3 regions of the Chitinophaga sp. RAB17 genome follow, and region 1 is predicted to be linked to each of the others. Evidence: riboswitches for the same ligand, from Rfam matches in the RefSeq annotation. Region 1 holds a riboswitch; each other region holds the start of a gene.
What was found. Region 1 has a riboswitch for cobalamin ahead of AB4Z08_RS14845 (TonB-dependent receptor). Riboswitches for the same ligand answer to the same signal wherever they lie in the genome.
Positions count from the first base shown of each region.

Region 2: it holds a riboswitch for cobalamin, as region 1 does, so the genes downstream of both, AB4Z08_RS30365 (DUF5074 domain-containing protein) here and AB4Z08_RS14845 (TonB-dependent receptor) in region 1, are expected to answer to the same signal.
Region 3: it holds a riboswitch for cobalamin, as region 1 does, so the genes downstream of both, AB4Z08_RS15575 (DUF6580 family putative transport protein) here and AB4Z08_RS14845 (TonB-dependent receptor) in region 1, are expected to answer to the same signal.

Region 1 is NZ_JBFREI010000003.1:771,665-774,952, forward strand. Features, by position in the region: gene AB4Z08_RS14840 (arabinose isomerase) at 1-743, shown strand, start outside; cobalamin riboswitch at 798-1,005, shown strand; gene AB4Z08_RS14845 (TonB-dependent receptor) at 1,180-3,162, shown strand; gene AB4Z08_RS14850 (DUF5074 domain-containing protein) at 3,174-3,288, shown strand, end outside.
Region 2 is NZ_JBFREI010000013.1:86,331-89,618, forward strand. Features, by position in the region: gene AB4Z08_RS30355 (aldehyde dehydrogenase family protein) at 1-543, shown strand, start outside; gene AB4Z08_RS30360 (hypothetical protein) at 653-937, opposite strand; cobalamin riboswitch at 1,296-1,505, shown strand; gene AB4Z08_RS30365 (DUF5074 domain-containing protein) at 1,686-2,816, shown strand; gene AB4Z08_RS30370 (hypothetical protein) at 2,964-3,288, shown strand, end outside.
Region 3 is NZ_JBFREI010000004.1:44,548-47,835, reverse strand. Features, by position in the region: gene AB4Z08_RS15580 (DUF5074 domain-containing protein) at 1-713, opposite strand, end outside; gene AB4Z08_RS15575 (DUF6580 family putative transport protein) at 755-1,348, opposite strand; cobalamin riboswitch at 1,544-1,771, opposite strand; gene AB4Z08_RS15570 (TonB-dependent receptor) at 1,944-3,288, opposite strand, start outside.

The sequences.
Region 1 (3,288 bases):
CCGCCGAAATAGAACATAAAATACAACAGATCCACCAGGAAATGGAAGTACTGGAGGAATGCCCGCCACAGGAGATTGTACGCGCCGCCCATACTGCGGTGGCACTGGATAAAATGGTGGCGCACCATCAGCTGGGCTCCCTCTGTTATTATTACGAAGGCACTCCCGATGGCGAATATGAAGATCTGATTGCTTCCGTTATCACCGGCAACTCCTTACTCACCGCTCACCAGGTACCCGTAGCGGGTGAATATGAAGTAAAGAACGCACAGGCCATGAAGATCCTCGACCTTTTCCAGGCAGGTGGCTCCTTCACAGAATTCTATGGCCTGGATTTTAACGCTGGCATTATTCTCATGGGACATGATGGTCCCGGTCACCTGGCAATTGCCGAAGGCCGGCCCCTGCTGAAACCATTAGGTGTATACCACGGCAAACCCGGTAAGGGCTTGTCTATTGAAATGAAAGTAAAACATGGCCCGGTCACTTTACTATCTGTAGTAGAAACCCACAACGGCAAATTAAAATTGCTGGTGGCAGAAGGCGATTCGGTGCCGGGCCCTATTTTGAAGATCGGTAATACCAATAGCCGGTACCGGTTTTCACTGGATGTAAAAACGTTTGTCAACAACTGGAGTAAAGAAGGCCCTGCGCATCACTGCGCCATTGGCATCGGGCATATAGCCGCGAAAATTGAAAAGCTGGGAAATATACTGGACATTGCTACCGTAAAAGTATGCTAACGAAGCATATACAACCCCTCGCCCCCTTTCGTTTTGAATCAACAGAATAATAGCCTACTTTTGCTCCGTTATGGTTTATCCATGTCCACTCCGGGCATGAATAATTAAAAGGGAACATGGGTGAAAATCCCGGACAGTCCCGCTGCTGTAAGTCTCATACAATGCTAAGGCAACACCACTCAAGGCCACTGTTGATCATTCAATGGGAAGGTCGCCGAAAGCAGAGATAAGTCAGAATACCTGCCATACAACTGATTTTTGAGCTTTCGTGGAATGAAGCTTAGGGATAAATGCAAGCTACAGGATGTTCCTGTACCCGTGCGCTTTCCTAATTATTTTTTCTCCTGTCGAAGGCTGTTGATGGAATATTAACAGGTTTAAAATTATGCGTTTCACTGAACAAGCCTGTTCACTGACTAAGGTATGCTTGTATGTTATGGTCTTCATCATCTGGCCGGCAACAACCATTAAAGCACAGCAGGCAGATACGATTACCACCAAAGATCTCCGGGAGGTGTCCGTTACCGCGCAGCGAACCGGCAGCGAAGTAAGCCCGGGGCAGAAAATGGACGAAAAACAACTCAGCAGACTGGGCAGCCATTCTGTGGGGGATGCTATCCGCTTCTTCTCCGGAGTGCAGATCAAAGATTATGGTGGCATAGGAGGCCTGAAAACAGTGGATATCCGCAGTATGGGCTCCAACCATACCGGTGTATTCTATGATGGCATTGAACTCGGCAACGCCCAAAACGGACAGGTAGATCTGGGGAAATTTTCCCTGGACAACATGGAAGAAATCGCCCTGTATAACGGACAAAAAAGCAACATCTTTCAACCGGCCAAAGACTTCGGATCTGCCGGCTCTATCTATCTTACTTCTCTCAAACCTAAATTCGCTCCGGGTGAAAAAACACATGTGAGAGCGACTGTTAAAACAGGCTCCTTTGGCTTGTTCAATCCTTCCCTGCTCTGGCAACAAAAAATCAGTGATAAAATATCTGCCTCCTTCAGCAGCGAGTGGACCAGCGCTACCGGACGGTATAAATACACCTATGCTAAATACGATAAACAAGGAGGCACCAAGCTATACGACACAAGCGACTACCGTAGAAACAGCGATGTAAATGCGGTACGGCTGGAGGGCGGACTCAATGGCGTTATGAAAGGAGGCGAATGGAACACTAAAATATATTATTATAATTCCGAAAGAGGCCTACCGGGTTTTATTGTCAACAATGTATACGGGCATGTCGACCGCCTCTGGGATCGCAGCCTGTTTATCCAGTCCTCTTTCCGTAAAGAAATTACCAAACGGTACAGCATCCTCCTCAATGGCAAGTATGCATATGATTATACCCATTATAAAACCAGCGACACGGCACAGTTTCCGGTAGACAATTACTATCGCCAGTACGAAATGTATTTTTCTATGGCAAATCAATATGCGCTTACTACCTGGTGGACCATCTCCCTTTCCGGCGATTTGCAATGGAATAAGCTGGATGCCAACCTGCAGGAATTTAGTTATCCTACCAGGTATACCACGTTGGTCGCAGGAGCTTCCGCCGTGAACTTTAAACGATTCAGCGCACAGGCCAGCATACTCGGTACTTTTGTGAATGAAACCGTAAAACAAAATGCTGCTGCCCCATATCAGCAAAAATTTACTCCTGCAGTTTTTGCATCCTGGCAACCTTTCCCAACACCTGATTGGCACCTGCGGACCTTTTATAAACGCATCTTCCGCATGCCTACGTTCAACGATCTTTATTATACAGAAATCGGTAACCGCTTTCTGAAACCAGAATTCGCCACACAATATGATGCAGGCATTACCTGGAATAAAACATTCACAGATAAACTGCTCAGTATAGCTGGTCTGGAAATAGATGCATACTATAATGAAGTTACAGATAAGATTGTAGCGGTACCTGGGCAAAATCAGTTTATATGGACCATGATGAACCTCGGCAAAGTAAAAATTAAGGGCGTAGACGTAAAAGCAAATGCCGGCTGGCAAATCAAAAAGCAGGTGGATATCCTGTTAAAAGCGACCTATACTTTCCAGGAGGCACGGGATTTCACCGACCCCACCGAAGGGTTCTATGGCGATCAGATTGCCTACATCCCCCGCCACAGCGGCACACTCATAGTGAGCGCCGATTATAAAGGCTGGGAAGCGAATTACAGTTTCATTTATACAGGAGAAAGATATAACGCCAAGAACAATATACCAGCCAACTATGTACCTGCATGGTATACCAGCGATATTTCCTTTGGCAAACAATTTAACTATAAACGTACCCGCGTTCACGTTACAGCACAGGTGAACAACCTGGCCAATCAGTTTTACGAAGTGATACAAAGCTACCCCATGCCGGGCAGAAACTGCCGCTTCATTGTAGCGGTTAATATTTAATCAGAAATGTTATGACGAAACAAGTAAAAAATACGTACTTATTGCTGGCAGCCATTGGTTTGGTTATCAGCAGCTGCAGAAAAGATTCGACCATTGTGCCTTCGGAACTCGTCCCCGTAACAACTC
Region 2 (3,288 bases), on a different contig from region 1:
GATGAATATGTAGCAGCCTTTGTAAAAGCAGTACGCTCCTGGAAGCTGGGGTTACCTACAGACGAAGGCGTATACTTCGGTGCCTTAACAAGGTATGAACAACTGGAAGTACTGGAAGAACAGGTGAAAGATGCCAAAGCAAACGGCGCGACGGTATTGCTCGGTGGCAAACGTATTGTGCATGATGGAAATTTCTTTGAACCCACCATTATCGTAGATGTCAACAACAAGATGAAGGTGATGCAGGAAGAAAGCTTTGGCCCCATCATCGGTATTATGAAAGTAAAGACCGACAAAGAAGCCATACAATTCATGAATGATACCGACTACGGACTCACCGCTTCCGTATATTCCAGCAGCCAGGAGAGAGCCGAAACCATTCTCTCACAGGTAAACAGTGGCACCGGCTACTGGAACTGTTGCGACAGGGTTACAGCAGGATTACCCTGGGCCGGCAGAAAGCATTCCGGTATCGGCGCTACCCTATCACATCAGGGCCTACGGGCTTTTACAAAAACAAAATCGTGGCAAATGAAGGGCTGATCATTTTTTCACCACCACATAACAACCATCCAGTGCATGTTTGTCGGAGGTATCGAATCCGGCTGTCAACAGCTGAAAAGGTAATTGCGGGCGGCAGAAAAAATTGAGATTACTCTTGTAATAAGGCCCGGGAATACGCGGACTTACGATCCGGGTAATAATTCACCGGGTATTTAAAATACCACGTATTATCCGGGAATGATAAGCCGTAGTACACGGTCCCTCCCCAGCGGGATGGCCGCATCAACTGATCTGGTATCAGGATGAGAGGATACTGTCTGCCATTGTACGATGCTTTCGGAAAATAATTGCTCTGCATAAAGCTGCCAGGATTCGGCATAGCGCTTAAATTATCAGGTGCCAGGTCATAAAACGCCTTCCTCTTGTCCTTCATCAGTGCCCATCTTATACTATCTAACTTGCTACCATCATATAAAGAGTCTGGTAACTGCCTTCCAGCGGCGCTTATAAGATCTGCCCTGGTAAATTTTTCCGCTGGAACTAACCTCATGCAGGCATCGGAACGGGTAATTTGTGTAAAAGCGCACATGGGATTAAGTATACAAAACAATACTTTTAAAAACGTTCTCAATGTATAAAGGAATTAAGTTGGAACTATTGTGAAAGTAGTGTTTAAAAGGTTAATAAAATGTTGTCGGCGACAACACTGGAAAAGATGCGTTGATATTTTTCGATGGTGATGCTGCGCATTGCGCCATTCTTTCATTTTGGATTTTACTAATACTTCACGTACGTTTGCATCCACAATTGGTTCCGCCTGCGGGCGGATTAAAAGGGAATCCGGTGCAATACCGGAGCTATCCCCGTAGCTGTGATCCTGCATTCATTTTTGAATGAATTGATTTTCCGGATACTCCATACCACTGTCTGTATGTCCGCAGATGGGAAGGTTCCCGGAAAAGCAGGAGAGCCAGAAGACCTGCCAGATGTTATCAATCATTCAGCGCTTTCGGGTGAAAGGCCAGGAATGTAAGCCTAACGGCATATATTCTATTGTGTAAATATTATTTACCCCTGGGCGCATTATGCAGGTGTGATATCACCGGCTTTTGAGTTTTGTTTTTTTCCGGATACGGTATCCGGACAGGGAAAGGTATGTCATCAATCCAAATATCTATTATATGAAAAAACAGTTATTATCCTCCTTGTTTCTGGCTTTTGCCTTGTTGGTGGCTTCCTGTAAAAAAGAAGATGCACTGCAGTCATCACAGTTACAAAAGTTGGACGCCAATAACAAAACCGGCGTTACAACATCATTGATTACCGGTAAATATGCAGATGGTTTCTTTATTGCCAATGAAGGATGGTTCGGTCATGGCACCGGCGATCTGCACTTCTATTCGTATAGTGGTGACAGTTTGGTGCAGGACGTGTATCACCTGGAAAACCCAACCGGTGCATTAGGCGGGTCATCCAACACATTGCAGTTTGCGACTTTCTTCAACAATAAGCTGTACATCGTAGTGAAAGCTGGTGGACCGCTGGTGGTAACAGATGGTGGCAGCATGGTGGAAACCGGCCGTATTACTACCTTACCGGGCAACGATGGGCATGCCTTCCTGGGTGTTGATGCCACGCACGGACTGTTGAGCGCCAGCGATGGTGTATATCCTATTACACTGCCATCTCTGGTGGTAGGCACTAAAATCAGCGGGGTTGCTGGTTATACCGGCGACATGCTTAAAATTGGCAGTTATGTTTTTGTATTATCTCAAACAGATGGTATCGTAGCACTGAATAGCAGCACTTATGCAGTAGTGAAAAAGTTCGGCGCTGCTAACCTCGCTTTTGCTGCGGGTAAAGATGGAGCGGTATATGCGACCAATTCAGATTCACTGATTCGCATTGTTCCGTCTACCCTGGCACGTACTGCGATCAAACTGCCGTTTACCGTACCTTCTCCATGGGGAGCATGGCGTCATGCAGGTATTACTGCGTCTACACAGGACAGTGCTATTTTCATTGTGCGTAACAACGGTTTTGCTGGTGGTACACAATTATACCGCTACGTAATTGGCAACGCTGCTTCATTAACTACGCCATTTATCACCCTGCCAACGGGTCAGTATTTCTATGGTGCAGGAGCGGCATATAACAAGGAAAAGAATGAATTAGTAGTAACTACGCTGAATGGATCATTCACCGGCAGTATCAACCGGGTGCTGATTTATGATGCCACCACTACTACCCTGAAAAAAACGCTGACCTACAACGGATGGTATTTCCCGGCCATGCCAGTGTTTCACGAATAAAGAACTATAAAATAAAGAAATCCCCCGCTTGCCAATGGCAGGCGGGGGATTTTTTTATCCCGATACTTCACTAGGATATTCAGGATTTTCTGGTTATTTTAATACGATATTTTTTTTCCACGTATTTCACTCTTAAACCATTGTAAAATGAGCGTTAAACTCACTCAGGTATCCACGTTTTTTTGTGCCCTGCTATTGCTGTTATGTTTGGGCGGTAGCAAAGTTGTTGCCCAGGTAGGACCCGTTAGTATTTCAGGACCCACTACTGTGACGCCCGGCAGCGTTGGCATTTATTCACTGGTACCCACCGTTAGTGGCAGCACGTATGTTGCCTGGAATGTCACCGGAGATGGACAGATTATTTCTGCACCACCTAATACCGGTCTGGAAGGCTATGGCATCAACACCTGCTATGTCACCTGGGGGCCCAACATTCAAACCGTTTATCTGACGGTAACACTGGCCCGGAATA
Region 3 (3,288 bases), on a different contig from region 1:
CCATCTATCTTAGTCCCTATAGTCGGACCAGCGAGGTTTACACGGTATACACCATCCACTGCGCTTAACAAACCTCTTGCATCATCTATTCCTGTAAAGGCATGACCTTCCTCCTGCGGAAGATGATCTACCCTCCCTGTTTCTTTCATGGTATATGCATCGGCTACCACCAAAGGCCCACCTACTTTTACAGACATATACACCTTGCCTTTATGGATGGTGGCGAACTGCAGTGTTGCACTGGTCGGTCCAAAATCTTTGCCGGGATTTTCTGTTTTAAATACATCTTTAACAATCTTATTACTATCATAACTATAATAGAATAAGTCGCCGGAGGTAGTTCCATACTGTCCTTCCTGTACTACCAAAAATCCGTTTTCATATTTACCCCACACCTTTACCTGGTAGATCACTGAGTCTGAAGCGCCGGCATTGCTGGCTGTAAATACGATATGGTAATCCCCCCGGGCACTTGCCGTGAACGTATACACAGAATCATTTCCGACTGCATTTCCATTTATTTTCCAGCTGAACGTAGCACCAACGGGATTGTTTATCCTGGGATGATAAGAAAGCGTAGCGCCAATATGTATAGAATCTGCACCTCCGGTTTTGTCCACACCGGGACCGGGAATGGCGTCGTCATTTTTTTTACATGACATCGCCAGTGCTAAAATAGAAACTACAAAGAAAGTACTTCCCGAAAATCGCATGTTTATATATTTGATTGATGATTAAGCTACAGTTGTTTCAATTATGCATGTAATGCTTTGGGGTACCGGTATTTCAGCATTTCAAAAGAACCAAAGAATACAGTTGAATAAAAAAGATTTGCTACGAGCATATTCTTTAAAAATGGTAAAGCGAGATAGTAACATTGCAACAAACCTGCAAGGTTGTACATATAGGGTTTACCGGTAGTAATATTAATACCATGATTGATCCACACGCCGAAATCAGCAACGATCCAATGTATCAATCCGGCAGACAGGGCGGAAAGAAGTATGCGGAGAGGCGTTACTTTTTTGATGATCACTCTGCCTGCTGTTACCATGAGAGCAAAGGCTGCATAGTTCCATGCCCAGCCACTATAAAGCAATCCCGTAGCGTATTCCGGATATATCACATGAGATATGATAATATCGCTGATGAATAATGTCAGAACAGGAAAGGCATACGACTTGAAAAGATTACTGAAATAAGCGCCTGCAAAAAGGGCCATAGCGCCAATCGGCGTAAAGTTTGGATAAGGCATCAGATTACCCGCACCTAATACACGTATGAGGCCAGCGCCTAAAATAAAAAGGAGTAAAACAAGAAAACGTGGGTCAATTTTTTTATCAGACATTGTTAATAGTTATTTTAAAGGGAATAGGGATTCTGCATGAAGAAATCAAATGATCTCTCACGAAAAAAAACATACATACTATAGATGAATGACATGCGCTATCAGGCACAGTCAATCAGATACAAAAATTCTTTTTTACCAAAATAAAAACCGGAACACCGGGAAAATACATCCATGTTCTTCACCCGAAAACATGATATATAGTTGCAAAAGGCAGGTCTTCTGGCTTTCCTGCTTTTTCGGTCGCCTTCCCGTTCCGGATAAGCGGAACAGTGGCAAGGAGGAATTAACTCCGAAAAAACGATACCTGTGGGCACACAGGCAGCAGGATTTACAGCTACGGGGATAGCTCCGGTTTTACACCGGATTCCCTTTTAATATTCTTGCATACGTGCTAGAATAACCAGTTGCAGCCGCAAATTAATGAAAGCAGATGGTTTCTCCAAATGTTGTGACAACAGGAATTGAGAATTACGAATTAGGAATTACGAATTACGATTGGGTGAGTAGATATAAGCGACGTTGATCTTCGCGTTTACTATCTACTCACCCAATCGTAATTCGTAATTCCTAATTTGTAATTCTCACCTGATCCCTATAAACTATATCGCAGCCCCAACTGCATTTGCCAGCGCGAGGCCAGCGGATCGATGGAGTAAGGCATACCCGGATCCCTGAACTGGTAAAGCGGATACCCCTGCGAACTACGTGCAGGAATATACGGCTGCAGGCCGATACTGGCAGTTGAGTTATAGGTGTTCGGCGAAAAATAGCTCCACCCCCATTCCTTGTTGAGCAGATTGGTGAAGTTCATGATGTCTACAGAAAACATAATAGTATGGCGGTCTTTCAATGGTTTCTCTTTAAAGAGTGTAAGTTCCTGCGAAAGGTGCAGATCGGCATTTACATTCCAGGGAGTTCTTCCGGTATTACGTTCTGTAAAATCGCCTCTGCGTGAACTTAGATATTTGTTGTTGTCTATGAAATGATCGAAAGCAGCTGCCTGCTCCTGTGCAGTACTGATAATCGTATTTCCGTCTGCCGCATATTGCGTAGCAAAAAAATTGATTGTTTCACCTTTTGCCGGTATATATGCCAACGCGATCTGCTGCGGCGTATTTTGCGGCGTATAGTTAACGAATCCATAGGTAAACGGACTACCTGATTGCGCCGAAAAGAAAATCGAAATCACACTGCGCCACCTATCGGACCAACGACGGTCGTATCCCGTCATAGCAATAATCCGATGCCTGATATCAAAATTGGATAAAGACAACGCAGGATCATTGGGATTCAGCGCCTGGTTTAACTGCCAGTTCGATTCCATAGAATTCCGGATACCGTTGGAGATATCTTTCGATTTCCCATAGGTATAAGCAGCGGTGAAATGAAAGCCACTAGTAAACCTACGGCTTACTTTAGCCGTAAGACTGTATCTGAAACCTTTGTCAGTATTGGTAAGCAGGTATCCGTTTGCCAACCGCGGGTCAACGCTGCCTGCATATATCGGCTGCTTTCTCAAATGTTGTGCAGTGTCGTATGCGTAGTAGGAAGGATTATCTTTCAGATTGATTTGTATAAATCTTACATCTTTGATCGTTTTGGTATAGATGCCCTCCAGCGAATAATTGAATCCATGCTGATCGGTATAGTCCACTGCAAGGCTGCTTCTCATTACAGCAGGCATCACAAAATTGTTGTCTATTACATCGATCTGTGTTTGTCCGGCATTGGGATCATTCACTACCCGGCCCTGCTGATGAGCAAAGGCGGCAATACCATCATATGGACTGCTTTCCGGCCGCAGTAAAGGATCGGTGCCCGGTTGGAAAGGATTAGGCGGAACACCATTTGTTCGCAGATCGATGGAACCAAAAGAATTACCGGTGTTATAATAGGCGTATCCCAGCCATGCCAAAGGAATACGGCCCGTGAAAACA